2 regions of the Buttiauxella cochleicola genome follow, and region 1 is predicted to be linked to the other one. Evidence: predicted binding sites of a transcription regulator. Region 1 holds the regulator's gene; the other holds the start of a gene.
The links. Region 1 encodes sigma-54, which starts transcription at its own class of promoters, with help from an activator protein. Its sites were predicted from a motif close to GTTGGCACANNTTTCGCTNT; they were not measured.

Region 1 (15,763 bases):
GAATTTCGGCTAACGCTCGGCAACCAACCCTGTTGGCACCACTGTGGTGTGAGAATCGTTGGGCCGGGATGGGCGCTATCGATAAGTATCTGACTGAGCATGGCACACAAGGTTCGGCGATAGGTACACCATGGAGCCCGGCAATTCTGTTGTAATCCCTAAGCGTGCGGTATATTTAGCTGATTGATGACGAGGGAAACGTTCCATGAAGCAAATCCGGTTACTGGCGCAATATTACGTTGATTTGATGGTGAAGCTCGGATTAGTGCGCTTCTCTTTGTTACTGGCCTCAGCCCTGGTGGTGTTGGCTATCGTGGTACAAATGGCCGTGACGATGTTATTACGCGGCCAGGTTGAAAGTATTGATGTCGTCCGTTCTATCTTCTTTGGCCTGCTAATTACTCCCTGGGCCGTCTATTTCCTTTCTGTGGTGGTTGAGCAACTTGAAGAGTCGCGCCAGCGGCTTTCTAAGCTTGTGCAAAAACTCGAGGAGATGCGCGAACGAGATCTAAAACTCAATGTGCAGCTCAAAGACAATATTGCCCAACTGAACCAGGAAATCGCCGACCGCGTTAAAGCGGAAGATGAACGCCAGACGATGCTGGAGCAACTTAAAGTTGAGATGCAGGAACGTGAAGAGACGCAACTACAGCTTGAGCAGCAATCGTCGTTTTTACGCTCATTTCTCGACGCATCTCCTGACCTTGTTTTTTATCGTAATGAAGACAAAGAGTTTTCCGGTTGTAACCGTGCGATGGAACTGTTGACGGGCAAAAGCGAAAAACAGCTGATTAGCCTGAAACCGGAAGATGTTTATTCGCCAGAAGCGGCGCAGAAGGTTATCGAAACCGACGAGAAAGTATTCCGTCATAATGTTTCCCTCACCTACGAACAATGGCTGGATTACCCTGATGGGCGTAAAGCCTGTTTTGAAATCCGTAAAGTTCCCTACTACGACCGTGTCGGCAAACGCCATGGCTTGATGGGCTTTGGTCGCGATATTACTGAGCGTAAGCGTTATCAGGATGCGCTTGAGCGCGCCAGCCGTGACAAAACTACCTTCATTTCTACGATCAGCCACGAACTACGTACACCGTTGAACGGTATAGTCGGTTTAAGCCGTATCTTGCTTGATACCGAGCTCAATCCTGAACAAACGAACTACCTTAAAACCATCCACGTATCCGCGATTACGCTTGGTAATATTTTCAACGATATCATTGATATGGATAAGCTTGAGCGCCGTAAGGTTCAGCTTGATAACCAACCGATTGATTTCACCAGCTTCCTTGCTGATCTTGAAAACCTCTCCGGCTTGCAGGCGCAGCAAAAGGGGCTGACGCTCGAAATGAACCCAACCTTGCCGTTGCCGCATAAAGTGGTGACGGACGGTACGCGTTTGCGCCAGATTCTCTGGAACCTGATTAGCAATGCGGTGAAGTTTACGCCGAAAGGCGGACTGGTAGCGGTTCGTGTGCGTTATGAAGAAGAAAATACGCTGCGCTTTGAAGTGCAGGATTCCGGCATTGGTATTCCTCAGGATGAGCAGGACAAGATCTTCGCCATGTATTATCAGGTGAAAGATAGCCATGGTGGTAAACCAGCAACCGGTACGGGGATTGGTCTTGCGGTATCGCGCCGTCTGGCTAAGAGCATGGGTGGCGATATTACCGTTAGCAGTAAGCCGGGTGAAGGCTCTCTGTTTACCCTGACTATTCAGGCACCGCGTGTGGCGGATGAAGTTGAAGATACCCTCGAAGACGACGAAATGCCGCTGCCAGCGTTGCACGTGTTGCTGGTGGAAGACATTGAGCTCAACGTGATTGTTGCACGCTCGGTGCTTGAGAAGCTCGGTAATAGCGTAGATGTCGCAATGACGGGCAAAGAGGCGTTAGAAAAATTCACCCCAGGAGAATATGACCTGGTGCTGTTGGATATTCAGTTGCCTGATATGACGGGGCTGGATATTTCCCGTCAGCTGACAACTCGTTACCCCCGCGAAGATTTACCGCCGCTGGTGGCCTTGACGGCTAACGTATTGAAAGATAAAAAAGAGTATCTGGATGCTGGCATGGATGACGTGCTGAGCAAACCACTCGCAGTTCCGGCGTTGATGGCGATGATCCAAAAATTCTGGGACAACCAAAAGTCAGAGTCTGAAAAGGAGTCTCCAATGTCTCAAGTTAATAGTGAAAAGCAACAAGCCTTGCTCGATATTCCGATGCTTGAGCAGTACATGGACTTAGTAGGACCAAAACTGATTACTGATGGACTGGCGATGTTCGAAAAAATGATGCCGGGTTACCTGAGTGTGCTGGATTCCAATATGACCGCTCGCGACCAGAAAGGTGTGGTGGAAGAAGGCCATAAAATTAAAGGTGCTGCGGGCTCTATTGGGCTACGTCATTTGCAGCAAGTTGCTCAGCAAATTCAGTCGCCGGACTTACCAGCCTGGTCAGAAAATGTGGGTGAGTGGATTGAAGAATTGAAGCAGGAATGGCAACACGATGTTGATGTTCTGAAAGCCTGGGTTGCGAACGCCCCCAAAAAATGACCCCGGATAAACCGGGGTGCGCGAATTCTGCGCCAACACCAGGGAAAAGCCCGGTTGCGCCGTAAGTTATAAGTTTTTATCCAGTCGGCGCAGCCGATAATCTCGTATGCTGCTCAGGCATTAAGATAGCAAATCTTAAATGATTTGTTACGTGAATCAGTAAAATGTGTGAAGCATAGCGATCAAATCATAATAACTGATGATAATTATCGCATGATCAATAGGAATGGCGAATGAAGAAGATTGGTGTGGTGCTTAGTGGCAGTGGGGTTTACGACGGTAGCGAGATTCAAGAAGCTGTTATAACTCTATTGGCAATCGCTCGCTCTGGCGCTGAAGCTGTTTGTTTTGCACCTGATAAACCTCAAGCAGATGTTATTAATCACCTGACTAATAATAAGTCTAATGAGCATCGTAATGTACTGGTTGAAGCTGCTCGAATTACCCGTGGGGCTATTACCCCTCTGGAGCAGGCCGATGCCAACGAACTGGATGCGTTGATTGTTCCGGGTGGCTTTGGTGCGGCAAAAAATCTGTGCGATTTTGCCTGTAAAGGTAGTGAGTGCCAGATTGATGGCGATTTACGCCGCCTTGCCAGGGATTGTCACGCGCAGGGTAAGCCTCTTGGTTTTATCTGTATTGCTCCTGTGATGTTGCCAAAGATTCTTGATGTACCAGTGCGTTTGACCATTGGCACGGATATCGACACCGCAGAAATCGTTGAAGAGATGGGGGCAGAACATGTCCCTTGCCCGGTGGATGATATCGTGGTTGATGAAGAGCAAAAAGTAGTGACTACGCCAGCTTATATGTTGGCAACACGTATTGATGAAGCCGCATTGGGCATCGAGAAATTGGTCGCTCGCGTTGTGGATATGACTGCATGAAGAAAGGGCGAATTGCGCTCTTGAGTACCCTGAAGCGCTGGTTGTTGCGCGGTGTACTGGCTTTCGCTGGAGTCTGGCTGGCGGGGATTATTCTGTTTAGCTTTTTGCCTGTGCCGTTTTCAGCCGTAATGGTAGAGCGGCAGCTCAGCGCCTGGTTTAGCGGTGATTTTGGTTACGTCGCTCACTCGGATTGGGTGAGCATGGATGAGATCTCACCATTGATGGGGCTTGCAGTTATTGCGGCAGAAGACCAGAAATTTCCCGACCACTGGGGGTTTGACGTTAATGCTATCGAAAAGGCCATTGCCCATAATGAACGTAATGAAAATCGCGTTCGCGGCGCATCGACACTTTCTCAGCAAACTGCCAAGAACTTGTTTTTATGGGATGGACGTAGCTATGTCCGTAAAGGTCTTGAGGCTGGGTTAACGCTGGGAATGGAAGCCGTCTGGACTAAACGCCGCATTCTCACGGTTTATCTAAATATCGCGGAATTTGGCGAGGGGATTTTTGGTGTCGAAGCCGCTTCACAGCGCTATTTCCACAAACCAGCAAGCCGTCTGACGGCATCAGAAGCGGCATTACTGGCTGCTGTATTGCCCAATCCGATTCGCTTTAAAGCGAATGCACCTTCTGGCTATGTACGCCAGCGGCAGCAATGGATATTGCGCCAGATGCGCCAGTTGGGTGGCGAGTCATTCATGGCGCACAATGAGCTGAAGTAAATTAGTCTTCGTCAAAACCTGAATTAAACAGGGCGATAACCGCATTCAAGGCTTGCTCTTCTTCAGGCCCGGTAACTTCAATTTCTATGTGTCCACCTTTAGCGGAATCCAGCATCAGCAATGCAATCACGCTGTTGGCTTCCGCCTCCGTGCCTGCCTCGTTACGCAGCATCACCTCGGCATCAAAGCTTTGCACCAGTTCGAACAGCTTCATTGCTGGGCGCGCGTGCATGCCCAGTTTGTTGGTGATCTCAACGGTCTGTTTTACGGTCATGTTTTGCGTTTTTCCAGCGTACGGTGACGGGATTGCACATTTTTGCCGCGCGAACGGAAATAGTCTGCCAGTTGCTCAGCAATATAAACTGAACGGTGTTTACCGCCTGTACAACCAATTGCTACAGTCAAATAGCTGCGGTTGTTGGTCTCCAGCATTGGTAACCACTGCTCAAGATAGCTGCGTGTCTGGTAGATAAAATTGTGCACTTCAGTGTGACGGTCAAGGAACGCAGCGACGGGTCTGTCGAGACCGGTCATCGGACGGAGCTTAGGATCCCAGTGCGGGTTTGGCAGGAAGCGCACGTCGAACACGTAGTCAGCATCGATTGGAATACCGTGTTTAAAGCCGAAGGACTCGAATACCATAGTCAATTCGCGCTCACGCTTGCCGAGCAGACGTGTACGCAACATTTCCGCAAGTTCGTGCACTGACATTTCAGAGGTATCAATAATCAGATCAGCTCTGGATTTCAGTGGTTCCAGCAGGTCACTTTCTTCATCAATAGCACTTTCTAATGAAAGATTTTTGCTGGAAAGTGGATGCAATCGACGCGTGTCGCTGTAACGACGGATCAGCGTATTGCGATCGGCGTCGAGGAATAACAATTGTGGCGAGAATGAGTCAGGCAGATTACTCATCGCCTGTTCAAAAATTTCCGGGTTTTCCGGCATGTTACGCACGTCGATGCTCACTGCCGCAGAAATTTTTCGCTCCGCGAGAGTTTTGGCAAGATCAGGTAACAGCACCACTGGTAGATTATCTACACAGTAGAATCCCATATCTTCTAGTGCACGCAAGGCTACAGACTTCCCTGAACCAGAGCGGCCGCTGACGATCATCAGCACCATTTTTTCACTCCCCCAACTTCTCTTGCTGTGATTTCAACACAACCACAGCCAGATTATTCACTTTCACTACCATTTTCTGTTTCGGTAATGATCTGATAAAGCTCTTCATCGCTTTGCGCAGAACGCAGGCGTCGACAAATTGTTTTGTCTGCCAGACGCTTTGCCACCAGAGATAAAGTGTGCAAATGCGTTTTTGTTTGATCCGCAGGTACAAGCAGCGCAAACATGAGGTCTACAGGCTGGTTATCAATCGCATCAAATGCGATCGGGGTCTCCAGTTTAATAAACACCCCAACGGCGCGGGTGGTATCTTCTTCCAGCTTCCCATGAGGTATAGCGATACCGTTACCGATACCGGTGCTCCCCATACGTTCGCGCGTCAGCACGGCTTCAAAAACCACTTGTGGTGGCAGGCCGAGTTGCTTTGCTGCCAGCTCACTGATGATTTCCAGTGCACGTTTTTTACTCTGGCAATGTACGTTGGTACGAGTACATTCCTTGTTCAGGACATTACTAAGTTGTAGAGCAGAATCGTTGTTCATCATAAGTTCACCTAAGCACCCTGTTATGCTAACGGCCCGTTAAGTAACGAGCCGTCTATGCTGGAACAGTTGCCCGGATTATCAGTGTTGTTTTAGTTTATCTTTATGTTTGGTTAACTGGCGCGCCAGTTTATCAATTAAGCCATCAATTGCCGCATACATATCCTGGCCATCAGAGCTTGCATGGATTTCACCACCATTCACATGAAGCGTTGCATCGGCAATATGCGTGACTTTTTCCACTTTTAACACAATGTAGACTTGGTTAATTCTATCGAAGTACTGCTCCAGTTTGGCAAACTTCGTACTCACAAAATCGCGCAGTGCGTCAGTGATTTCGACGTTATGTCCTGTAATGTTGAGCTGCATAGTGTCTTCCTTATCGGTTAAGTCATACCAGCTGTTTACGCTGATTTGACGGTGGTATGGATAAAGACTCTCGGTACTTCGCAACAGTGCGGCGTGCCACCATGATCCCCTGATCGGATAGCATAGTCGTTAACTTGCTATCACTCAGAGGTTTCGCTGGGTTTTCCGCAGCAATTAATTTCTTCACCAGTGCCCGAATCGCCGTAGAGGAGGCTTCGCCTCCGCCTTCGGTATTCACATGGCTGGAGAAGAAATACTTCAATTCAAAAATGCCGCGTGGACTGTGCAAATATTTTTGCGTGGTCACACGGGAAATAGTCGATTCATGCATCTCGACTACCTGGGCGATATCAGCAAGAACCATCGGTTTCATGTGCTCTTCGCCGTGCTCAAAAAAACCTTGTTGCTGCTCAACGATACAGCGACTGACGCGCAGCAGCGTATCGTTGCGACTTTCAAGACTTTTAATCAACCACTTCGCTTCTTGCAGGTTACTGCGAATAAATTGCGAGTCGCTGTCATTGCGGGCATTGGTACCCATCGCAGCGTACTGCTGATTGATTTTAAGGCGTGGAATGCTGTCGGCGTTTAATTCTACCGTCCAGCGCCCCTGAATCTTTTTGACCAGAATATCGGGAATGACATATTCGGGTTCACTGGTTTGAATCGATTGGCCTGGGCGTGGATCAAGAGACTGAATCAGGCACATTGCCTCTTTCAGAACTTCTTCTTTCAGGCGAGTGACGCGCATCAGGCTACGGAAATCATGATTGGCGAGCAGATCCAGATGATCGCTGACAATCAGTCGTGCCTCGGTCAGCCACGGTGTTTCACGGGCAAATTGAGAAAGCTGGATGAGTAAGCAATCGCGTAGATCGCGTGCGGCAACTCCAACAGGATCAAAACGCTGGACGCGTTTAAGTACCGCCTCCACTTCGTCGATGGTGATTTCTTCATCGCCCATGCTTTCCAGAATTTCTTCCAGCGAAACCGTGAGATAGCCCATTTCGTCAACGGCATCAACAATAGATGTCGCAATGGCAGTGTCGGTATCAGAGAACGGGGTTAAATCGACCTGCCACATCAGGTAATCCTGGAGTGACTGAGTCGTTTCCCCCTGATAAATCGGCAACTCATCGTCACTATAATCTGAACCGGCGCCCGATGGGGAACCGGCGGTATAGATTTCGTCCCAGCTGGTATCTAACGGCAATTCGTCAGGCATCTCTTTTTGTTCAAGCGCCTCACGAGTGTCTAAAGCTTCATTTTCACGAACTTCCTGAGTTTCAATTTCTTCATGCAGATCGGTTTGCTCAAGCAGTGGGTTACTTTCCAGGGCTTGTTGGAGTTCTTGCTGCAGCTCTAACGTTGACAGCTGCAACAGGCGAATTGCCTGCTGTAACTGTGGAGTCATAGCAAGTTGTTGGCTAAGCCGTAATTGCAAACCTTGCTTCATATTCAGAGCGAGCTTCCTCAGGTATATACCCGGCATACTTCAAGTTGCAGGAACGTGGGCAACTCGAATTACCCAGAGTATTAATAATTATACTTCCTACCCTATCAGAGTCTGAACTCTTCGCCCAGATAGACGCGCTTAACATGCTCATCTTCCAGGATTTCCGCAGGCGTGCCATGGGCAATTAACTGGCCCTGGCTTACGATATAGGCTCGTTCACACACGGCCAACGTTTCGCGTACGTTATGGTCAGTAATCAGCACACCAAGCCCGCTATCGCGCAAGTGCTCGATAATCCGCTTGATGTCGATGACGGAGATTGGGTCAACACCTGCAAAAGGTTCGTCCAAAAGAATAAATTTCGGGTTTGCAGCCAAAGCGCGGGCAATTTCAACACGACGGCGCTCACCACCAGACAGAGACTGCCCGAGGTTATTGCGCAAATGCTCAATGTGAAACTCTTCCATCAACTCATTCGCGCGGTCTTCACGCTGTTCAGCGCTAAGGTCATCACGAATTTGCAGGACTGCCATCAAGTTATCGAACACGCTCAAACGACGGAAAATTGACGCTTCTTGCGGTAAATACCCAATCCCACGACGTGCGCGAGCATGAAGCGGCAGAAGACTAATGTCTTCGTCATCAATAATGATGTTGCCAGCATCACGCGGAACAATGCCAACAACCATGTAAAAAGTCGTGGTTTTGCCTGCACCGTTAGGTCCAAGTAAACCGACAATTTCACCTGATTTAACGGTCAGGCTGACATCTTCAACAACGCGGCGGCCTTTGTAGGCTTTGGCGAGATGTTTTGCAATTAAAGTAGCCATAACGAATTAGTTACTCTTTTTCGGGGCAGGTGCTGGAGCAGCTTTGCCGTCTTTCTTCTGCAACTGAGAAGGAACCAGAACGGTGGTGACACGTTTACCTTTTTCGCTAAAGGCCTGCATCTTCTGTTCTTTAACCAGATAGGTAATTTTGTCACCCTTGATATTGCTATCTACCTGTTCCAGATATGCATTACCGGTCAGAACCACAAAGTCGTTTTGTAACTCATAGTGCATGGTCGCTGAGTGGCCGCTTACAGGCTTACCGCTATCCTGCATCTGATAGAAAGTGGCGGGGTTACCATAACCATCAATCACTTCTTTGCCTTGTTCACCGCCTGGGCGGGTTACAACGACTTTATCGGCGTTAATTTTGATACTGCCTTGCGTCACGATCACATTGCCGGTGAAGGTGACGACGTTGCCTTGCATATCCAGCGACTGTTGGTCAGATTCAATGTGAATCGGCTGATCGGTATCACCGGTCAGCGCAAATGCCGAAAAACTGGCGGCTAAAAGCGTACTGGTCAGTACTAAATTACGGCTGAGTTTGTTTATTCTGGATTTCATAGGATGTTCTAACCTTTTCAATCAGCTCGGCATTTTTGCTGCGTAAGTTTCCACGCATTTTGAGGCCGGTAGAGTTAAAGCTGGTTCCGTACAAGGTTACCTGGTCATCAGAGGCAACATCCTGAGTGACTAAATTAACCTGCGCATTGTCCGTGGTAATTTTGCGTAGCTGTGAATCTGGTGTCAGGGCTGTCAGCACCACATTTCCGTACAAATACAGCATCCGATCGTTAGTCAGTTTGGCGCGATCTGCCCGTAATGACCAGGTTGCTACTTTGTTTTCGTCGTACTGTGTCATCACCGGATTGGTGAACCACGAAACAGCGGTATCGGAAAAGTATTCAACGTGTTCTGCGACCAGCCGGTAATTTAAAGCCCCTTCAGGACTGTAGGCGAGGGTCGTAGAATGTTCACTTTTATAGGTTGGCTCGTTACTATTCACTGTTTGTGGTGCAACAGTGTCTTTATCGACCAGATTTACACCAATCAATACCAGTGCCAGCAATGAAAGCAGGATGATAACCCAACGTCTGGTCTTACTCATATAGATAGCCCTTTGGCCTCATCAAGCTTTCCTTGAGCCAGTAAAAGGAGATCGCAGACTTCGCGTACTGCTCCTCGTCCGCCAGCAATACGTGTAACGTAGTCGGCACGAGGAATAAGTAAAGGATGAGCATCCGCAACCGCGACACTCAAGCCTACTTTAGCCATTACAGGCCAGTCGATTAAATCATCCCCGACATAAGCCACTTGCTCAGCTGGAATGGCGAGCTTATCTAATAGATCCTGAAAAGCCAGCAGCTTGTCAGATTGCCCTTGATAAAGATGGGTGATGCCAAGCGTTTCGCACCTGTCCTCAAGAAGTTTTGCTTTCCGGCCAGTAATAATCGCCACTTCGATATTAGAGGTTAGTGCACAGCGAATTCCATAGCCATCACGGACGTTGAATGCTTTCAGCTCTTCGCCGCTATTACCCATATAAATCAGGCCGTCAGACATTACACCGTCAACGTCTAAAATAAGCAGGCGCACGTTTGCTGCCTGCTCCATCACGCGCGTGCTTACCGGCCCATAACAAGTGGCAAGAGACGCTTCATGGTTACTCATTAAGGCTAATCCTTTGTTAAACCACGCCTGCGCGTAGCATGTCATGCATATGTACCACACCCAGTAGTTGCTCGCCATCTGCAACCAGTACTGAGGTTATATGGCGGGACTGCATCAAGTTCAGTGCATCAACCGCCAATAACGTTGGGCGAACACGAATTCCGCCGACAGTCATGACATCTGCGATATTCAGGGAGTGGAGATCAACGCCCATATCAAAGACCCGACGTAAATCACCATCAGTAAAGATCCCTTCAATTTTCATCAGGGAGTCACAGATTACGGTCATACCCATATTTTTGCGCGTTATTTCCAGTAATGCATCGCGCAATGAAGCATCTTTACTGACATGCGGGATCTCATCGCCAGTGTGCATAATATCGCTGACACGTAATAACAGTTTACGTCCCAATGCACCGCCTGGGTGAGAAAGAGCAAAATCTTCTGCAGTAAAGCCACGAGCTTTCAGCAGAGCAACAGCAAGCGCGTCACCCATCACAAGCGTTGCCGTGGTGCTGGACGTTGGAGCCAGTCCTAACGGACAAGCTTCCTGGGGAACCTTGACACAAAGATGGACGTCGGCCGCTTTGCCCATTGAGCTTTCCGGGCGACTGGTGATGCAAATCAGTGGCACCTGCAATCGTTTAAGAACCGGAATCAGCGCCAGAATTTCGTTAGATTCGCCAGAGTTAGAAATAGCGATAACAATATCTTGTGTGCTAACCATGCCGAGGTCGCCATGGCTTGCTTCACCTGGGTGAACGAAAAACGAAGGTGTACCGGTACTTGCAAAAGTTGCCGCCATCTTTTTACCGATGTGACCTGATTTGCCCATACCCATGACAACGACTTTGCCCTGGCAATAAAACATTTTTTCACAGGCCGCAGAGAAGTCTGTGTTGATGTATTGCCCAAGCTGATCCAGGCCTTCACGTTCGATCTTCAGTACTTCTTTACCTGCTTGCTGAAAGTCAAAACCCGGTTGTAATTCTATCTGTGACATAATTTCCGTTCCGCTTTACCCTACGACAGGTGATGCAATAAACCACAGCATCACAATCCATACGAAGAAACTACATGTTAACAGAGCACCTGCTGCCTTGCCGATAGAGCGTGATTTACGCCAGCAAAGTACTGCAAAAATGGCACTGACTACCAACATGACCCAATAGTCACGAGCAAAGGCATGTGGGTCAATTTCACCCGGTGCAATCAAGGCAGGAATACCCAATACCAAAACAATATTGAATATGTTCGAGCCGATGATATTGCCAATCGCAATATCATCTTCACCTTTACGTGCACCTGCTATGGTCGTTGCAAGTTCAGGCAGGCTCGTGCCCACAGCAATAATCGTCAGGCCAATCACTAACTCGCTTATGCCAAAGTAATGTGCCAGTACGCTGGCGTTATCGATAACCATGCGAGTGGCCATCGGCATAATAATTAAAGCCACGGCGAGCCATAAAAATGCGACGGGACGGCTCCCTTCACGAGGAAGCTCTGCCAGCTGTTCGCGGGTCAGGTTGTCAGCACCTTCATTTCCGGCAAGGCGAGCTATTTTAATCGTAAACAGCAGATAAGCTACTGCGACAGCAATCAGTATTACGCCATCAATGCGGCTAAGCTGGTTATCAAAAAGAAGCCAGCCGATCACGCCACTGACGACTAACATTAGGGGTAATTCACGCCGTAGAATATCGGAATTCACGGTAAATGGATGCAAAAGTGCCGCTAAGCCGAGAATCAGTAAGATATTGGTGATATTCGAACCTAATGCTGTCCCCACCGCTAAATTCAATTGGCCATTTAGAGCAGCAGAGCTTGCGACGAGCAGTTCAGGTAAGGATGTCCCGATGCTAACAACGGTTAAACCGATAAGGAGTGGCGGAACGCCGAAACTACGGCAAAGTATCGAGGCGGCGAACACCAGACGATCCGCGCCATAGACGACCAAAAGCAAACCGATAATTAACAGAGCTGTAGCTAACAGCATGCAAAATCCTTTATTCAGGTATAATCGCCGGTCTCTTGCTGTGAAAGTACCGGCAGAGCATACAGATCTGTAGGCCATGATGAATTCTTAATTCTGACTTTATGTGGCAGAAAAGTAAAACAAATGCCAGTTTTCGCTAATCAGGGCTGATAACATTCTGTGAAAATGTTGGGTTGGAACTGAGTTGCTATCCAATGCTTCGTCCGTGAACTTGATAAAAGGAAAGATGATGAGCCAGACGCAGACGAATCTGGTCGAAATTCGCGATGTTAGTTTTACTCGCGGCAGTCGGCGCATCTTTGACAATATTTCCCTGAACGTGCCCCGTGGCAAAATTACAGCCATCATGGGGCCATCGGGCATTGGTAAAACGACATTGCTGCGGCTGATTGGTGGTCAAATTCAGCCTGACAATGGCGAAATCCTGTTCGACGGTGAAAACGTGCCGGCAATGTCGCGCTCACGACTATATAACGTGCGTAAACGTATGAGCATGCTGTTTCAATCCGGCGCGTTATTTACCGATCTCAACGTCTTCGAAAATGTGGCGTATCCGCTTCGCGAACATCGCCGCTTACCGGAGGAGTTGCTGCATAGCACCGTTATGATGAAGCTGGAGGCGGTGGGATTACGTGGGGCCGCTAAACTGATGCCAAACGAACTCTCTGGCGGTATGGCTCGACGAGCCGCACTTGCGCGTGCCATAGCTCTCGAACCTGACCTTATTATGTTTGATGAGCCATTCGTTGGTCAGGACCCTATTACAATGGGTGTGCTGGTTAAACTCATTTCAGAATTAAACAGCGCACTGGGTGTGACCTGTATTGTGGTTTCGCATGATGTACCTGAAGTGCTGAGCATCGCGGATTACGCCTATATTGCAGCAGATCAGCATATCGTCGCTGAAGGGACTCCAACCGCCTTGCGCGAAAATTGTGACCCTCGGGTTCGTCAGTTCCTTGATGGTATAGCCGATGGGCCAGTACCGTTCCGCTATCCGGCAACGGATTATCGGAATGACTTATTATCAAAAACAGGGAGTTAAGTTACTCATGCTCTTTAATGCACTGGCATCGTTCGGGCAGCGGGGACTGAAAACCTGCGCGTCATTCGGCCGGGCCGGGATAATGCTTTTTAATGCGCTGGTGGGGAAACCGGAATTCCGCAAACATGCGCCATTGCTGATTCGCCAGCTGTATAACGTCGGCGTATTGTCGCTGCTGATTATTATCGTTTCTGGTCTGTTTATCGGCATGGTTCTTGGCTTGCAGGGCTACTTAGTTCTGACTACTTATAGTGCGGAATCAAGCCTGGGGATGCTGGTTGCCTTGTCTCTATTGCGTGAGCTTGGGCCTGTCGTGGCAGCGCTGTTGTTTGCCGGACGCGCAGGTTCGGCTTTGACCGCAGAAATTGGCCTGATGAAAGCAACAGAACAGCTTTCCAGTATGGAGATGATGGCGGTTGATCCTTTGCGCCGTGTCATTTCTCCTCGTTTCTGGGCTGGTGTAATTTCCTTGCCATTACTGACGCTTATCTTTGTCGCAGTAGGGGTATGGGGAGGGGCACTGGTTGGTGTGAACTGGAAGGGAATCGACTCTGGGTTCTTCTGGTCTGCCATGCAAGATGCCGTCAACTGGCGTACCGATCTGATTTACTGTGTTATCAAGAGCGTAGTGTTTGCGATAACCGTGACCTGGATTGCGTTATTCAATGGCTACGATGCTATTCCTACGTCCGCAGGGATTAGCCGGGCAACAACACGAACCGTTGTGCACGCTTCATTGGCCGTTTTAGGGCTGGATTTTGTGCTCACTGCACTGATGTTTGGGAATTAAGTTCATGCAAACTAAGAAATTTGAAACTGGGGTTGGGGCATTTTTAATTATTGCATTGGCAGCCATCGTCTTCTTGTGTCTCAAAGTGGCTAATGTCACTTCGCTGCGCAGTGAGCCAACGTATCGGGTTTACGCGACGTTTGATAACATCGGTAGCCTGAAAACCGGTTCTCCATTACGCCTTGGTGGCGTGGTGATTGGACGCGTTGATGACATTACGCTTGATCCAAAAACTTACTTACCGCGAGTCACTCTGGATATCGAAGAACGCTATAACCATATTCCAGACACCAGTTCGTTGGCTATCCGCACTTCAGGTTTACTCGGTGAGCAATACCTCGCACTGAACCTTGGTTTTGATGACCCTGAACTCGGTTCATCTATCCTTAAAGAGGGCGGCACGATTCAGGACACTAAATCAGCCCTGGTGCTGGAAGATCTGATTGGCCAATTCTTGTATAAGAGCGGTAATGGCGATAATCAGAAATCAGAGGATTCCTCATCGCAGGATTCAGAGAATAATAGTGCAGCGCCACAGCCTGGCACGACGCACTAATCTAAGAGGAAAAGTTTAATGTTTAAAAGACTTATTATGATTGCCATGTTGGTTATCGCACCACTGGCGAATGCTGCGGATCAAAGCAACCCATACAAACTGATGGGCGAAGCGGCGCAAAAAACATTTGACCGATTGAAAAATGAGCAGCCTAAAATTCGTCAAAATCCCGATTATTTGCGTGAAGTTGTGGGGCAAGAACTTCTGCCATATGTGCAGGTGAAATACGCGGGTGCACTGGTACTGGGCCGTTACTACAAAGATGCAACCCCTGCACAGCGTGATGCCTACTTCAAAGCGTTCGAAGCGTATCTGAAACAGGCCTATGGCCAGGCGCTTGCGATGTATAACGGGCAATCCTACCAAATCGCACCTGAGCAGCCTCTGGGTGATGCCACCATTGTGGCGATTCGTGTAACGATCGTTGATCCGAACGGCCGTCCACCTGTGCGTCTTGATTTCCAGTGGCGCAAAAACACACAAACTGGTAACTGGCAGGCTTACGACATGATTGCTGAAGGTGTCAGCATGATTACCACTAAGCAAAACGAGTGGAGCGATATCCTGCGTACCAAAGGGATTGATGGTTTGACTTCTCAGCTGCAATCAATCTCTAAACTGCCAATTACCCTGGAAAATAAAAAGTAATGGCTGACGAACTTAACTGGCAGCGTGAAGCCGCAACGTTGCACCTGGCGGGTGAGTTAGATAGCGATACGGTGGGGTCAGTATGGCGCCAGCGTGAGCAAATCATGGCAGGTATCAAAGTGTTGAACCTCTCTGGTTTATCGCGTGTTGATACTTCAGGTTTAGCGCTTTTGATTCATCTTGTGGATTTCGCCAGGTGTCAAAATGTCGAGATAGAACTCCAGGGCGCCAGCGAGAACTTACAGACGCTGACTAAACTTTATAACCTGCCAGAAGACATCCTTCCTGCATTTGCAGGCTAGTGTTTTCATAACGTTACTATCATTGCCCCTGATCTAATTGGATCAGGGGCTTTTTGCTTATTTAAGCCTGCGCCACTTTCCTCTAAGATGTGTGGCTTGTTTCCTTAACCGACGAATTATATCCCATGGAAAATCATGAAATTCAGACAGTGCTGATGAACGCACTGCCCCTCCAGGAAGTCCACGTCTCAGGCGATGGCAGCCATTTTCAGGTGATTGCGGTGGGTGAGTTATTCGCCGAGTTAAGTCGCGTGAAGAAGCAAC
Region 2 (15,763 bases), on a different contig from region 1:
TTATCTTCGAAGAGAGGCTGGCCTTTCAATACCTTGTCGCCTTCCTGCACAAGCATAGAAGGGCGCATGCCGACATACTCTTCACCGAGCAGGGCCACGAAAGGTATCGCTGGGCCGTCATGGATTTGCTGTTCCGGTAAACCGGCAATAGGCAAATCCAGACCTTTTTTGATTTTTATCATAAGGTTATCACGTTTAAAATTGGCTTAAACATACCGACAAAAAACTGTAGCCGACAACGGATGGGTCGAATAAGGGTTCAACCGATGCGACATATAAGGCAGATAAAACAGGAAACGCATCCATTCACTATTACGAGAGGGAGGTATAAGTCGCCCGAGTAACCGGAACAACTGACTTATGGATAGTTTCCTTTCATATCCGCAGGTCAACATTCGCGAAGGATTTTAGCATCATTAGCCCGCTGAAGGGGCAGAAATCAGCATAGAGATATCCAGCAATGCGAGCTGTTACGCAAAACGCTTGCTCTCCCGCTATCCAAAAGTATTCTATAAAGTCCAATTTTATAGCTTAATACGCTCTGCTTTAGGGTTGCGAAAATTCATAACGATGCTAATGTGAGCGCTCCTAATACAGAGTAATCTGATTTCGGGTCTCTTTTTGCCGTCCTGGCATTTGGTCTAAGCTTTATCAAGGAATCAAGCAGTATGCGTAAGATCGCACTTATTATTGCGATGCTTCTGATACCGTGCATGTCGTTTGCCAGCCTTTTAAGCGGCAACTCGTCTAACACGCCTGTCAGTAAAGAATTCAAGCAACAACTTATGGGCTCTCCGGTTTATATTCAGATATTTAAGGAAGAGCGCACGCTAGAGTTATACGTGAAGATGGGCGAGAAGTTCCAATTACTCGACAGCTACAGCATCTGTAACTATTCCGGTGGGCTAGGTCCAAAACAGCGTCAGGGTGATTTTAAAAGTCCTGAAGGTTTTTATAACGTGACCCGCAGCCAGCTCAAACCCGACAGCCGTTTCTATAAAGCCATTAATATCGGCTTCCCGAACGAGTTTGATCGCCAGCATGGTTATCAGGGTCAATATCTGATGATTCACGGTGCTTGTGTGTCCGTCGGCTGCTACGCCATGACCGACACCAACATTGATGAGATTTTCCAGTTTGTGACCGGCGCGTTGGTCTTCGGCCAGCCGAGCGTACAGGTCAGCATCTATCCGTTCCGCATGACAGATGCCAATATGCAGCGTCACAAGTACTCTTACTACATCGACTTCTGGAAACAACTGAAGCCGGGTTATGACTACTTCATGGCGAATCACCAGCCGCCGGGCGTTTCAGTTGTTAGCGGTAATTACGTGGTTAGTAAGCCGGTTACGCCATCGACGCAACCGCAGTTGGCATCAAACTACGCGCTCCCCGAGACAAAATAGTTCAGACTCACCTGGTGCAATTTTGTGCCAGGTTTCGTTGCCAGTCAGGGGCTGAGTCGCAATTACAGTGACCACATCGTTGAGTGTGGTCTCTTCCTGAAAATCAATTTCCACATCCTGGTCCAACAGTTTTGCCACGCCAAACGGTGCCCGTCGGGTTATCCAGTATAAATTGGTGGAACAGAACGCCATCACGTAGCGCCCATCCGACAACAACATATTGAACACGCCCTTCTCACGCAATTGCACCGCAAGTTCGGTGATGTAGCGGAACACCGCCTCCATATTGCCAGGTGTGCGTGGATAACGTTGCGTCAATTTATGAAGCAGCCAGCAAAATGCTTGCTCGCTGTCGGTTTCACCAATCGGGCGAAACGGGCCGGTATCGAGTGAACGATGCCCTTTGAGCTGGCCATTGTGGGCATAGGTCCAGTTACGACCCCATAACTCGCGCGTAAAAGGGTGGGTATTTTCAAGCGCCACTTTGCCGCGGTTAGCCTGACGAATATGCGCGACCACTGAACAAGATTTGATCGGGTAATCTTGCACAAGTTTTGCGATGGGAGAGTTAAAACTCGGTTGCGGATCTTTGAACGTACGACAGCCTTTACCTTCGTAGAAAGTAATACCCCAGCCGTCTTTATGCGGCCCTGTTCCCCCGCCACGCTGCACCAGACCGGTAAAACTAAAGCAAATATCCGTCGGCACATTGGCGCTCATCCCGAGCAGTTCGCACATCTTAACCTCCCACAACTTAATACAACCCTCTCCGTTTCGGGAGAGGGGAACTGGTTAAGCCTTAACCATCTCTTTTTCAATCAACTGAATCAGGATATGAATCACTTTGATGTGAATTTCCTGAATACGGTCAGCGTAGCCAAAGTGTGGAACACGAATTTCAACATCCGCAGTTCCATCCATTTTGCCGCCGTCTTTCCCGGTCAGGGTAATGACTTTCATGCCTTTCGCACGCGCCGCTTCAATGGCTTTAATTACGTTGCCAGAATTACCTGAAGTGGAGATCCCCAGTAACACGTCGCCTTCACGACCTACCGCTTCAACGTAACGAGAGAAAATGTGGTCGTAGCCAAAATCGTTGCCCACGCAAGAGATGTGGCTAACGTCAGAAATCGCAATCGCCGGGTAACCCGGACGGTTTTCGCGATAACGCCCAGTCAGTTCTTCAGCAAAGTGCATAGCGTCACAATGTGAGCCGCCGTTGCCGCAAGAAAGCACTTTACCGCCTGCCTTGAAGCTATCAGCCAGCAGCACCGCCGCACGCTGAATGGCGTGAATGTTAGCGTCATCTTTCAGGAAGTTAGCCAGCGTTTCAGCCGCTTCATTCAATTCATTACGAATAAGATCCTGGTACATGAGGATGTCCTTCAGTATTTTTCGATTGATTAACCCCAGCAGTTTACCGGATAGCGCGAGAAGCGCCATATCCTCCTGCTTTTGCTGTTCCGTGCGGTAACAATGTGAGCTGAGTTGTAATTATTTTGTGAATATATTGCTAAAAAAAACCACATGAACTAAAACCAATACATCCAAGTGGTCAGACCTCCTACAAGCAAGGGAGTTTCCTTTATGTTGATTTTGAGTATTGTCGCAACCGTTGTTCTCCTCGGTGTGCTTTTCTATCACCAGGTCAATTTGCTGCTCAGTAGCGCAATTCTACTGGCGTGGACAGCCGCGCTTGGTTTTGCTGGTATCTGGTCTATCTGGGTACTGGTTCCACTCGCGATAATTCTGGTACCGTTCGTCTTTACGCCAATGCGTAAATCTCTGATTTCAGCTCCTGTTTTCCGCAGCTTCCGTAAAGTTATGCCGCCGATGTCGCGTACTGAAAAAGAAGCTATCGATGCTGGTACCACCTGGTGGGAAGGCGATCTTTTCCGCGGTAAACCAGACTGGGAAAAGCTGCACAACTACCCGCAGCCAAAACTGACTGAAGAAGAACAGGCCTTTATCGACGGCCCGGTTGAAGAAGCCTGCCGTCTGGCGAATGACTTCCAGATCACCCACGAAATGGCCGATTTGCCGCCAGAACTGTGGGCATATTTAAAAGAACATCGCTTCTTCGCGATGATCATCAAGAAAGAGTACGGCGGCCTCGAGTTCTCTGCTTACGCACAATCTCGCGTGCTGCAAAAACTGTCTGGGGTTTCCGGGATTCTGGCGATTACCGTCGGCGTGCCTAACTCATTAGGCCCGGGCGAATTGCTGCAACATTACGGTACTGACGAGCAGAAAGATCATTACCTGCCACGCCTGGCGCGTGGGCAAGAGATCCCATGCTTTGCACTGACAAGCCCAGAGGCAGGTTCCGATGCAGGTGCAATTCCTGATACAGGTATTGTCTGCATGGGCGAATGGCAAGGCCAGCAAGTCCTCGGTATGCGTCTGACCTGGAACAAGCGCTACATTACGCTCGCACCAATTGCTACCGTTCTGGGTCTGGCCTTCAAACTGTCTGACCCGGATAAACTGCTGGGCAATGAAGAAGAACTCGGCATTACCTGTGCGCTGATCCCAACGCACACGCCGGGCGTAGAAATTGGCAAACGCCACTTCCCACTTAACGTACCATTCCAGAATGGTCCAACTCGCGGGAAAGATATTTTCGTACCGATTGATTACATCATCGGCGGCCCGAAAATGGCCGGTCAGGGCTGGCGTATGCTGGTGGAATGTCTGTCTGTTGGCCGTGGTATAACCCTGCCATCCAACTCTACTGGCGGTCTGAAATCTGTGGCGATGGCAACGGGTGCTTACGCGCACATTCGCCGCCAGTTCAGGATCTCTATCGGTAAAATGGAAGGGATTGAAGAGCCACTGGCGCGTATTGCCGGTAACGCTTATGTGATGGACGCCGCAGCTTCTCTGGTGACTTACGGGATTATGCTCGGCGAAAAACCGGCTGTGTTGTCGGCTATCGTGAAATACCACTGTACCCACCGCGGCCAGCGCGCGATCCTCGACGCAATGGATATTCTCGGCGGCAAAGGCATTATGCTCGGCAACTCCAACTTTGTGGCGCGAGCATATCAGGGCGCACCGATCGCGATTACCGTTGAAGGCGCGAATATCCTGACCCGCAGCATGATTATCTTCGGCCAGGGGGCCATTCGTTGCCATCCGTATGTTCTCGACGAGATGAATGCGGCGCAAAACAACGACGTCAACGCGTTCGATAAGCTGCTGTTCAAGCATATCGGCCACGTCGGCAGCAACAAAATGCGCAGCCTGTGGCTCGGCCTGACCAACGGTTTGACCAGCGCTACGCCGACCAAAGACTCTACCAAACGCTACTACCAGTATATGAACCGCCTGAGCGCCAACCTGGCGTTGCTGTCAGACGTTTCCATGGCGGTGTTGGGCGGTAGCCTCAAGCGTCGCGAACGTATCTCCGCTCGTCTGGGTGATGTGTTAAGCCAGCTGTACCTCGCCTCTTCCGTGCTGAAACGCTATGACGATGAAGGCCGTAACGAAGCGGATTTACCGCTGGTTCACTGGGGCGTGCAGGATGCGCTGTATCAAGCCGAGCAAGCGATTGACGACCTGCTGCGTAACTTCCCGAATGCGTTTGTGGCTGGCATGTTGCGCGTGGTTATCTTCCCACTGGGCCGTCGTTACGATGCACCATCGGACAAGCTGGACCATAAACTGGCGAAGATTATGCAGATCCCATCCGCTACCCGTTCACGTATCGGTCGCGGTCAGTATCTGACACCAAGCGAGTTCAACCCGGCTGGACTGCTGGAAGAAGCATTGATGGACGTGATGGCTGCTGAGCCAATCCACCTGCGCGTTTGCAAAGAAACCGGGCGTAACCTGTCGTTCACCCGTCTTGATGAGCAGGCGAAACAGTGGCTGGCAGAAGGGAAAATCAACGCGGAAGAAGCGGCGATCCTCACCAAAGCTGAAGCAAGCCGTTTGCGCAGTATTAACGTCGATGAATTTGAGCCGGAGGAGCTGGCAACCATGCCGGTAAAGGTGCCGGAAAAGCATCGTAAGATTGAAGCGGCATAAGCCTTCCTAAAACCCCGTTCGCGGGGTTTTTTCTTTTCTACTCATGCTAAAGTGAATGAAACACTGTTTATCATGAGGCTTCCGATTGTGTCTGGTTTGAAAATCACCGTTCTGCAACAACCGCTGGTCTGGATGGACGGCGCGGCAAACTTGCGCCATTTCGATGTACAGTTGGACGCTATTCATGGCCGCGATCTGATTGTCTTGCCGGAAATGTTCACTACCGGTTTTGCAATGGAAGCCGCCACACAGTCGCTTGCTGAAGAAGAAGTGATTGACTGGATGCAGTTTAAAGCCCAGCAAACTCAGGCGATGATCGCCGGAAGCGCTGCCCTGCAAACCGAACGCGGGCCGGTAAACCGTTTCCTGCTGGTACAGCCCGACGGCAAAGTGCATTTCTACGATAAGCGCCATTTGTTCCGCATGGCGGATGAACATCATCATTATCAAGCCGGTAACGAGCGTGTCATCGTCGAGTGGCGTGGCTGGCGCATTCTGCCGCAGGTTTGTTACGACTTACGCTTCCCGGTATTTTCACGCAACCGCAACGATTACGATCTGGCGTTATATGTGGCGAACTGGCCTGCCCCGCGCTCTTTGCACTGGCAAAGTTTGCTGGTGGCTCGCGCCATTGAAAACCAGGCGTATGTGGCAGGCTGCAACCGCGTCGGCACCGACGGTAACGGTCATCATTACCGTGGCGACAGCAAAATTATTAATCCGCAGGGCGAAATTCTGGCGAATGGCGAAGCCCATCAGGCGATGCGCCTCGACGCCGATTTATCGCTGATCGCTTTGCAGGAATACCGCGAGAAATTCCCCGCCTGGCAAGACGCAGATCCGTTTAGCCTGTAATCAACTTCCCCGATAGGTCGACCACGACCACGGGGAAATCAGAAACGGCAGGTGATAATGCCCGCCGTGTTGCGTAATAACGAAATCAATTTGTGCCGAGGGATATAACGTCTCTCGGTGTGTTTTTGCAAAATATGAACCGATCTCTGCGCTCAGACGATAGCGCCCTGGCATCAACTCTTCCGAAGTGAAATCTTTCAGGCGCCCGTCAGAATCAGTGACTCCGTGCGCAATCCGTTCCCAGTTTCCTGCAGTTTGGTGCTCAAGGTAAATCACCACATCCGCGGCTGGTTTACCCAGTGCCGTATCAAGAATATGAGTACTCAGTTGGCTCATTGGGCAAATACTCCTTCCAGACGTAGTAACGTGATTTGGCGTAATTGCTCCAGCGCTTCAGTTTCTTCCTGTGCAGGGGAATTGTTCAGGCGGCGATGGAGTTCAGTGAGAATATCTTCACCACTTCGCCCTTTCGCACGAATAAGAAACACGCGCCCAAACCGCTCTTCATATTCAGCATTACCCTGTGCCAGTGCGAGAGTTAACGCGCTATTTTGCGTATCTACAGCAGACTGCTCGCCTTTAGAAAATAGGGCTTCTTTGCCATCGCCCTGTGCTTTTTCACCGATACGCGCATGTGCCGCCAGCGCATGATCCAACTCCTCCCCTCCCCAGTCCAGCGTCAGTTGCGAAGCGTAATGCTGTAACACGTCAACGTTTAAATATGGACGCGCTGCTACCAGCTTTTCGGTCCATGCAGGGATTGCCACACATGGCGCTATCAGGTTTAGGGCTTCATTCTCTGAGCCATCGTTAAATTCAATCAGGGTATTTTTCGCAGCCAATGCCATAACCGTTTGCGTATAAGCCCTCACAGCTTGCATCACATCAACTTCCATCACTGACTCTGCAGGATGGTGGCTAATTCCACGGTCACAACGCGCAAACAACATACCCACCGGCCACTGTTCAGCAATCGCAATCGCATCATGCCCCGCGCCACTTGGCAGAGATAAACTACGCCCCTGCACCGAAGCAATGGCTGATGTTAACTGGCGCTGTAAACCCGCGTCGCATGGCGTGGCGGGAATCGAATAATAGATTTCAGAGTCGAACGTCACACCTCGTTGAGCGGCGATTTGCTGCGCTTCGCTTAACAAGCTTCCCAGCAATGCTTCCAGATCTGCATCTCTCGGGCTACGGATATCCAGCGTGAGCAGGACTTCACCTGGAATAACATTCGCCGCGCCCGGCAAGCATTGCAGCGAGCCGACTGTCGCAACAATATCTGGGGCGTAAATGGCAGTCGCGCTTTCGATGTAAGTCATCCAATTAGCGGCGGCCGCGAGCGCATCTTTACGAATAGTCATCGGCACCGTGCCTGCATGCCCTGCTTCGCCAACAAAGCGGCATTTCAAACGGCGAGCGCCGTTAATGGCGGTCACCACGCCGAGCGCCAGATTTTCACACTCCAGCACCGGCCCTTGTTCAATATGCAATTCGAGATAGGCGCTGAACTCTTCCGGACTACGCGCAGCACTTTTAATTCGTGAAGGGTCAAAACCGGCATTGACCAATGCTTGTGCAACGCTAATCCCTGCAGCATCAACACATGCCAGCCAGTTATCCGGCCAGGTTCCGGTCACCCCACGGCTACCTAATAATGTGATGCCAAAACGCGTGCCCTCTTCATCTCCAAAGCCAACGATTTCAATCGCCTGTTCGAGCTGAAGATCGTGATGGTATAAATAACCGACTACTTCCAACGCAGCCAATACACCCAACATGCCATCGTAACGACCGGCATTGCGCACAGTATCGAGATGAGAGCCCAGCAAAATGGCCTGAGCGCCTTCACTTGCCCCTTCGTAGCGCCCACAAATATTGCCCACGGCATCCTGCCAGGTAGTCATCCCGACCTGCTCCATCCAGTTTGCCACCAGATGATTAGCGCGTAGATGTTCAGGGGAAAGATACACACGCGTGAGTTGGCCTGGCGTTTCACTAATTTGCGCCAGTTCATCCGCTCGCTGCATCACGCGCTTAGCAGCAATGCTGGCTTCGGCGGCATTCATCACAAGTTTTACCATCAGCTTTTTCCTTGTGAATAAACATCCCATGCAGCCTGCATCGCCGCCCCTTGCGTCGTTTTGAAACCAAGCCGGTTCAATACTGCTTCAAGTGCAGTCAGAGTTTGCAACACGCAATCTTTACGCGCGTTATAACCCATGGTGCCGATGCGCCAGATTTTGCCTTGCAGCGGGCCGAAAGAGGTGCCGATTTCGATATGGAAATCTTCGAGCAACATTTTGCGCACCTCTTCTCCGTGAACCACTGATGGGATCACCACGCCAAGTACGTTATTCATTTTGTGTTGGAGGTTTCCGAAGGTTTCCAGACCCATACCTTGTATACCGGCCACCAGCGCCCTCCCATGCAATTCATGACGAGCGATTCCAACATCCAAACCTTCTTCGAGAATAATGCGCGCGCATTCACGGGCGGCGAACAACATGCTGGTCGCTTCCGTGTGGTGGTTCAGGCGCTCCGGCCCCCAGTAATCCATCACCATGCCGAGATCGAAATAATTCGAATAGATCATTTCGTCGTCGCCATCCTGGTGCGCAGCCGTACGGATCCCTTCTTCAACACATTTACGGCGGCGAATCACCTCTTCCATCTGTGCGCTGAGAGTTATCGGCGAACTGCCAGACGGGCCGCCGAGGCATTTTTGCAGTCCTGCGGAAACTGCGTCTAATCCCCAGCCATCCGTTTCAAGCACATTGCCACCAAATGAAGCCGTTGCATCGGTATAGAACAAGACTCCATGACGACGGCAGATTTCGCCCAGCTCAGCCAGCGGCTGCAACATAGTCGTGGAAGTGTCGCCCTGAACGGTCAACAGTAAACGTGGTTTAACACTTTTGATGGCATCTTCGATTTGATCCGGGGTAAACACTTCGCCCCAGGGAACCTCAATGGTGTGAACTTCAGCACGGCATCGACGTGCTATTTCACATAATAGATGGCCGAAACGCCCAAATACCGGCACCAAAACTTTGTCGCCCGGACGAATCGCTGACAGCAGAATCGCTTCGATACCAGAACGGGAAGTCCCATCGACCAGCATCGTCCAGCGGTTTTGCGTGCGGAAAAGCTCACGATACAGCACCATCACTTCATTCATATAGCCAGTCATCACCGGGTCATACTGCCCAATCAACTGGCTCGCCATAGCTCGTAATACACGGGGATCGGCATTGATTGGACCCGGCCCCATCAACAAACGGTGTGGCGGATTGATTTGCGCGAAGTGCTGAATATCTAACATGGCATTTCCTTTAGTTCTATATGAAACAAAAGATTCTTTATAAAAATATTCTGCAACTAATGTGCCATTCATTTTCATCAGTGGCAAAGAAACAAAAGCCGATACTTAACGTAAATAATGATACTTACCTGACCAGGTTAATGAACCAGAATGGTTCCCACGATGTGTGCAAAAGCACCAACATGGTGCGCTAGCGTTGTTCTAACTCATCAAGCTCAGTATAGAGTTCGGCAATATGATGAATGCGCTGACGACCAGTGGTTAACGCTTCATGTAGCACTGCGTTGGCTAACAGATTCACCAGACTCATCGCACTGCTATAACTATCGAAAGCTGAAACGCTGTCCAGCGGTGCCGCAAAGTGCCAGCGGCAGTATGGGGTCAGGCCGGAACCCTGTGCTTCGCTCATTACCAGCAGCGGTACCTGCCGCTTATGTAAATTGGCCAGCAGTGGCTTAATGATGCGAGGTCGCCTGCGGAATGCGATAGCGATAACGCAGTCATGTTCGTTGATATCCACCACCTCTTCTGCCAGCGTCTGCCCTGGTTGAGGCAATAACCAGACATCACTACGAACCTGTAGTAACTGCTGGCGTAGGTGCATCGCTACAGGCCATGAATTTCGTAAACCAATAATAAAAATACGTTTTGCTGAAGTAAGTGCCGAGACTACATCGATAAATTGTTGAGTATCTAACAAGCTAACCCACTGTGTCAGGTTGGCCATTTCCTGTTTGTAATGCCGCGCCAGTAACGTGTTACCTTGTACTGCATCGCGGTTTTCCGTCAGGGGCATTCCGCTCTGACGCAAGGTTCGCAGTTCTTCACGCATATCTTTGTATCGGTCATAACCCAGGCGCTTAAATAGACGACTCACAGTGGCTTTAGATACGCCAGAAAGATGGGCCAACTCAGCGCTGTTGTAGCTAATCAGGTCATCAAAATGATCGACAATAAAAGCAGCAACTCGCTGTTCCTGCGGAGAAAGCTGCTCGTATGTCGCTCTTAAGCGCTCGTCTAATTGTTTCATTATGACCTCTGTAACTATTGTTTCATTCGAGCCTGACACAGTGAAACAAACCGCGTCAACCTGGAACATCTCTTGCTTAAATATATTACCCAGCTTCCGTTCTGAGAGATAAAACGATGATGCAAAGCAATATGGCACCTTCCGGTATGGCCGTTACACCGCACCACTTAGCCAGTGAAACCGCATTATCCGTGTTGCGCCATGGTGGTGATGCCATCGAGGCGATGGTGGCAGCGGCGGCAACGATCGCCGTGGTTTATCCTCACATGAATGGCATTGGCGGCGATGGTTTTTGGTTGATAGTACCGCCGGAAGGTGAGCCGATTGCGATTGATGCCAGCGGTGCTGCGGGATCACTCGCATCGCTGGAATTTTACGCAGGCGAAACATCGATTCCTCATCGTGGCCCCAAAGCCGCGTTAACCGTGCCTGGAACCCTTAGCGGTTGGGACGAAGCGCTAAAAATTGCCGCACAGCTTGGTGGTGGGCAACTGCCGCTCTCGCGCTTACTTGCCGATGCGATTCGCTATGCGGCTGATGGCATTCCGGTGACCCAATCTCAAACGCTTGCGACCCATAGCAAATACGACGAGCTGGTTAACATTCCCGGATTTGCCGAAACCTTTTTAGACCGAGGCGAAATCCCCCGCGCGGGCAGCCGTTTCACTCAGCCACGCCTGGCCGAAACCTTAACGCGCCTGACAGTTGAAGGGCTTGATAGCTTTTATCGCGGCCCGCTCGCAGCCCTGATCACCGAAGAACTTGCTGAATCAGGCATGCCGATTACGTTGCAGGATCTTGCCGCGCAACGCGCCAAACGGCGCATCCCGCTGCATCTGAGCCACCAGTTGGGCGATGTTTATAATATGACGCCGCCGACGCAAGGCTTGGTTTCACTGGCGATCCTGGGGATCACCGAGAATCTGGATATGGCACAAGCCAGTGAAACTCAAACAGTTCATCGCATCGTCGAAGCGACCAAAAAAGCCTTTGCGCTGCGGGACAAATACATCACCGATCCACGCCATATCACCACGTCCATCCAGAGTTTGCTTGAGCCAGAAGCGCTCGCCGCCCTCGCCGCAGAAATTGATGACAACCAGGCCGCAGACTGGGGAGCCGGCAAAGGCCCCGGCGACACGGTGTGGATGGGCGTGATAGACAGCAGCGGCCTGGCGGTTTCGTTTATTCAGAGCATTTATCACGAATTTGGCAGCGGCGTGGTGCTGCCAAAAAGCGGTGTGCTGTGGCAAAACCGGGGGGCGGCGTTCAGCCTCAACCCGGAAAGTTTGCTCAGCCTGGCTCCCGGAAAACAGCCGTTCCACACGCTGAACCCGGCCGCCGCACGCCTGGCTGACGGGCGCACGATGGTTTACGGCTCGATGGGTGGCGACGGGCAACCGCAAACTCAGGCGGCTATTTTTACGCGCCACGTAATTCAGGGCATACCGTTACAAGAAGCTGTAACCGCGCCAAGATGGTTATTAGGCAGAACCTGGGGGCAAGCCTCCGACAGCCTGAAATTAGAAGGTCGGTTTAGCCCGGAAACTTTCAAAGCACTGCGTGAATTGGGTCATGAAGTCGAAGCATTGCCAGATTTTAGCGAAGCTGTGGGCCATGCCGGAGCCATCGTGCGCCATACCAACGGTATGCTTGAGGGCGCATACGATCCACGCAGCAACGGCAGCGCAGCCGGATTTTAAGGAGAACAAAATGCTATTAAATTCTATCGACTGGCCCGCGTACATCAAAGTCATGGAGCAACTGCTTGACGTTCCTCTTGATGAGCCACGCCGCCAGGAACTTGAAGTGCAATTGACTCGCATGGAGAAACTGGCAGAACCGCTCATGGATTTTCCATTGCCTGAACGCCAGGAAGTCGCGGGGATTTATAAGCTATGAATGCACTCTCCATTCGCGATATTCAGCAAGGATTAGCTATTGGCGAGTTTTCCGCACAGGAACTGGCGCAGCTTACGCTTGCGAAAATCGAGCAAGCCAATTCTGAAATTAATGCGTTTACGGAAATCACTGCCTCGCGTTTACTGCAAGAAGCCGCCGCCATTGACCAACTCCGTGTGCGCGGGGAAACGCTGCCGCCGTTGGCTGGCGTGCCTTATGCGGTAAAAAATCTTTTTGATATTAAAGACGTAACAACGCTTGCCGGGGCCGAGCTATTTAGTATGCAATCGCCCGCCAGCACTGACGCCTTCGCGATTAAAAAATTAAACGCTGCCGGAGCCATGCTTTCAGGCGCGCTGAATATGGATGCCTACGCCTACGGCTTTACCACCGAAAATAGCTATTATGGCGCAACCCGCAACCCGCATGATTTAACACGAATTGCGGGCGGTTCATCCGGTGGCTCTGCCGCAGCCGTCGCGGCTGGAATGGTGAATTTTACCCTCGGCACTGACACTAACGGCTCGATTCGCGTCCCCGCTTCGTTATGCGGCATTTTGGGTCTGAAACCGACTTTCGGCAGATTGTCGCGCAGCGGCAGCCAGCCTTTTGTTGCAAGCCTGGATCATATCGGCCCGCTGGCGCGCAGCGTGGACGATCTGGCTCTGGTTTATGATGCGCTTCAGGGAAGGGATGCGAATGACCATTTCCAATCGACTCGGGGAGTTGAACCCCTCGCCGATAAACTGGAACAGCCGGGGAATTTACGCTGTGCGGTGTTGGGTGGTTTTTTTGAGACTTGGTGTGATGACGATGCCAAAACTGCCGTCGCTCGAGTGGCTCAAACGCTTGAAGCACTGGATTACATCACGTTGCCTGAAGCTGAATTTGCTCGCTCGGCAGCATTTTTGCTCTCTGCCGCTGAAGGGGGAAACCATTACTTACCGGCACTACGTGAACAGGCGGAACGTTTTGAGCTTAACTCCCGTGAACGCCTCCTGGCTGGAGCGATGACACCATCAGCCTGGTACACTCAAGCGCAACGCTTCCGATCATGGTTCCGGGATAAAACTTTACCGCTCTTCGAAAAGTATGATCTGCTTATCGCACCAGCAACACCCTGTAGTGCCACACTAATTGGACAGCAAACCATGCAAATTAACGGGACGGAGCTTCCCGTGAAAGCCAGCATGGGTATGTTGACACAACCTATTTCATTCCTTGGTTTACCAGTCGTCACGGTGCCATTGATGACTGCAAGTGGGCATCCCATCGGTGTGCAGCTCATTGCACCACCATGGCGGGAAGATATCTGCCTGAGAGCTGCCCATCAGCTTGAAATACAGGGTATGCTGGCAGGGAAAACCACCAGGTAAGGTAAATACTATGATGCGTGACAATATTGATCGCCCGGCAATCGTCAATGAGGTGAGTGCCGCTTTTTACCGCTACGAACAGGCGTTGATCAGCAACGATGTTGCGGTCTTAGATGAGTTGTTTTGGGCCGATCCCCGTACCGTTCGCTTTGGTGCGAGTGAAAATCTTTATGGTATCGATGAGATAAGAGCTTTCAGAAATGCTCGCTCGTCTCAAGGGCTAGACCGGCTTTTGCAAAATACCACCATCACCACCTATGGCGATGATATGGCTGTTGCCAGCACTGAATTCACCCGCGAGGGAAGCGACAAAATTGGCCGCCAGATGCAAACATGGGTCAAATTTCCTTATGGCTGGCGAATTGTCGCCGCACATGTCAGCGTGATGGGTTAAAGACCGTGGGCGGGAAACGAAATGTCACCCGCCGCCACATCATTTATTCACAATATGGATGCGTCTTCACCCAATGCTCGGCAATCTCCTGACGACGGCAAATCCACACATCATCATGCTGTTGCACATAATCAAGAAAACGCTGCAACGCTCTGAAACGACCCGGCCGCCCCAGTAAACGGCAGTGCATACCGATAGACATCATTTTCGGTGCAGTTTCCCCTTCTTCGTACAACACATCAAAGCTGTCTTTCAGATAGGTATAAAACTGTTCGGCGGTGTTAAAACCCTGCGCGGTTGCAAAGCGCATATCGTTGGCATCAAGCGTGTAAGGCACCACCAAATGCGGTTTTGTCGAACCATCGCTACAGCTAACTTTGCTCCAGAATGGCAAATCGTCGCCGTAATAATCGCTGTCGTAAAGGAAGCTGCCATTTTCCGCCACCAGCCGACGCGTATTCGGACTATCGCGGCCGGTATACCAACCGAGCGGTTTGCTGCCGAACAAATCTTCGAGGATTTCGATGGCCTGGTGCATATGCTGGCGCTCAGTTGCCTCATCCAGATTTTGATAGTGGATCCAGCGCCAGCCGTGACTTACCACGTCGTAATCAGCTGCTTTTATTGCTTCAACAATTTCAGGGTTACGCGCCAGTGCCATTGCTACGCCAAATACCGTCATGGTCAGGCCACGTTTTTGGAACTCGTTATGGATGCGCCAGAACCCGGCTCGCGAACCGTATTCATAGAGAGAATCCATCGACATATGGCGGTCAGGGAAACTGGCCGCACCGATGATATCGGAAAGAAATTGTTCCGAGCCGCTGTCACCATGCAGAACGTGGTTTTCACCCCCCTCTTCAAAATTGAGAACGAACTGCACAGCTACGCGGGCGTTATTTGGCCATTGCGCATGTGGCGGCTTACCCGCATAACCTTTCATGTCACGCGGGTAGTTTTCAGTGAAGTGATAGTTTTTAGTTTTCGGTACTTCATTCATGGTTCGGTTCCTTATGAGCCGAGCCAGAATTTCAACTCAGCATGTCAAAACAGCCTGATAACGGCTTTTTATTCGGATACGCGAGGTCACCATGTTTGCTGGTTCCAAGCCCAAGAGCGATGAGGGACTCGACCATTTTCACAGCTGCTGTTACGCCATCAATTACGGGAATACCCAACTCAGCAGTAAGTTCCCGTGCAAGATTAGCCATCCCGCCACAACCGAGCACAATCGCTCCGCTGTTATCTTCTTTCATGGCTTGTATACAACGCTCGCGCACCTTCATCTGAGCAAGACCCGTGCCATCTTCCAGAGCAAGTACCGGTAAATCGATCGCATGCAGCGCTGCGCAGTGGTGCTCGAAGCCATACTGGCGTAATAAATGACGCGCAATAATCACAGTGCGCGGCAAAGTGGTGACGATAGAAAAACGTGTCGCA

Region 2: a site for sigma-54 is predicted at 10,711-10,730, ahead of LVQ79_RS04475 (gamma-glutamyltransferase family protein). Genes of this name have one in related genera too.

What each region holds. Positions count from the first base shown of each region.
Region 1 is NZ_JAJSOU010000019.1:1,596-17,358, reverse strand. It holds gene mnmL (tRNA modification radical SAM protein MnmL/YtqA) at 1-155, shown strand, start outside; gene arcB (aerobic respiration two-component sensor histidine kinase ArcB) at 206-2,554, shown strand; gene elbB (isoprenoid biosynthesis glyoxalase ElbB) at 2,788-3,441, shown strand; gene mtgA (monofunctional biosynthetic peptidoglycan transglycosylase) at 3,438-4,166, shown strand; gene npr (PTS phosphocarrier protein NPr) at 4,168-4,440, opposite strand; gene rapZ (RNase adapter RapZ) at 4,437-5,291, opposite strand; gene ptsN (PTS IIA-like nitrogen regulatory protein PtsN) at 5,345-5,836, opposite strand; gene hpf (ribosome hibernation promoting factor) at 5,915-6,202, opposite strand; gene rpoN (RNA polymerase factor sigma-54) at 6,225-7,658, opposite strand; gene lptB (LPS export ABC transporter ATP-binding protein) at 7,763-8,488, opposite strand; gene lptA (lipopolysaccharide ABC transporter substrate-binding protein LptA) at 8,495-9,055, opposite strand; gene lptC (LPS export ABC transporter periplasmic protein LptC) at 9,024-9,599, opposite strand; gene kdsC (3-deoxy-manno-octulosonate-8-phosphatase KdsC) at 9,596-10,162, opposite strand; gene kdsD (arabinose-5-phosphate isomerase KdsD) at 10,179-11,165, opposite strand; gene LVQ79_RS19830 (calcium/sodium antiporter) at 11,181-12,158, opposite strand; gene mlaF (phospholipid ABC transporter ATP-binding protein MlaF) at 12,388-13,203, shown strand; gene mlaE (lipid asymmetry maintenance ABC transporter permease subunit MlaE) at 13,211-13,993, shown strand; gene mlaD (outer membrane lipid asymmetry maintenance protein MlaD) at 13,998-14,549, shown strand; gene mlaC (phospholipid-binding protein MlaC) at 14,568-15,197, shown strand; gene mlaB (lipid asymmetry maintenance protein MlaB) at 15,197-15,499, shown strand; gene ibaG (BolA family iron metabolism protein IbaG) at 15,625-15,763, shown strand, end outside.
Region 2 is NZ_JAJSOU010000003.1:11,983-27,745, reverse strand. It holds gene LVQ79_RS04530 (Na(+)-translocating NADH-quinone reductase subunit A) at 1-182, opposite strand, end outside; gene dpaA (peptidoglycan meso-diaminopimelic acid protein amidase) at 669-1,406, shown strand; gene LVQ79_RS04520 (class II glutamine amidotransferase) at 1,377-2,144, opposite strand; gene lpcA (D-sedoheptulose 7-phosphate isomerase) at 2,199-2,780, opposite strand; gene fadE (acyl-CoA dehydrogenase FadE) at 2,994-5,438, shown strand; gene LVQ79_RS04505 (amidohydrolase) at 5,526-6,293, shown strand; gene uraH (hydroxyisourate hydrolase) at 6,294-6,629, opposite strand; gene uraD (2-oxo-4-hydroxy-4-carboxy-5-ureidoimidazoline decarboxylase) at 6,626-7,141, opposite strand; partial or broken gene hpxK (allantoate amidohydrolase) at 7,124-8,380, opposite strand; gene LVQ79_RS04485 (pyridoxal-phosphate-dependent aminotransferase family protein) at 8,380-9,621, opposite strand; gene LVQ79_RS04480 (MurR/RpiR family transcriptional regulator) at 9,812-10,651, opposite strand; gene LVQ79_RS04475 (gamma-glutamyltransferase family protein) at 10,768-12,354, shown strand; gene hpxX (oxalurate catabolism protein HpxX) at 12,365-12,553, shown strand; gene LVQ79_RS04465 (AtzE family amidohydrolase) at 12,550-13,929, shown strand; gene hpxZ (oxalurate catabolism protein HpxZ) at 13,940-14,323, shown strand; gene puuE (allantoinase PuuE) at 14,367-15,323, opposite strand; gene hpxA (allantoin racemase) at 15,355-15,763, opposite strand, start outside.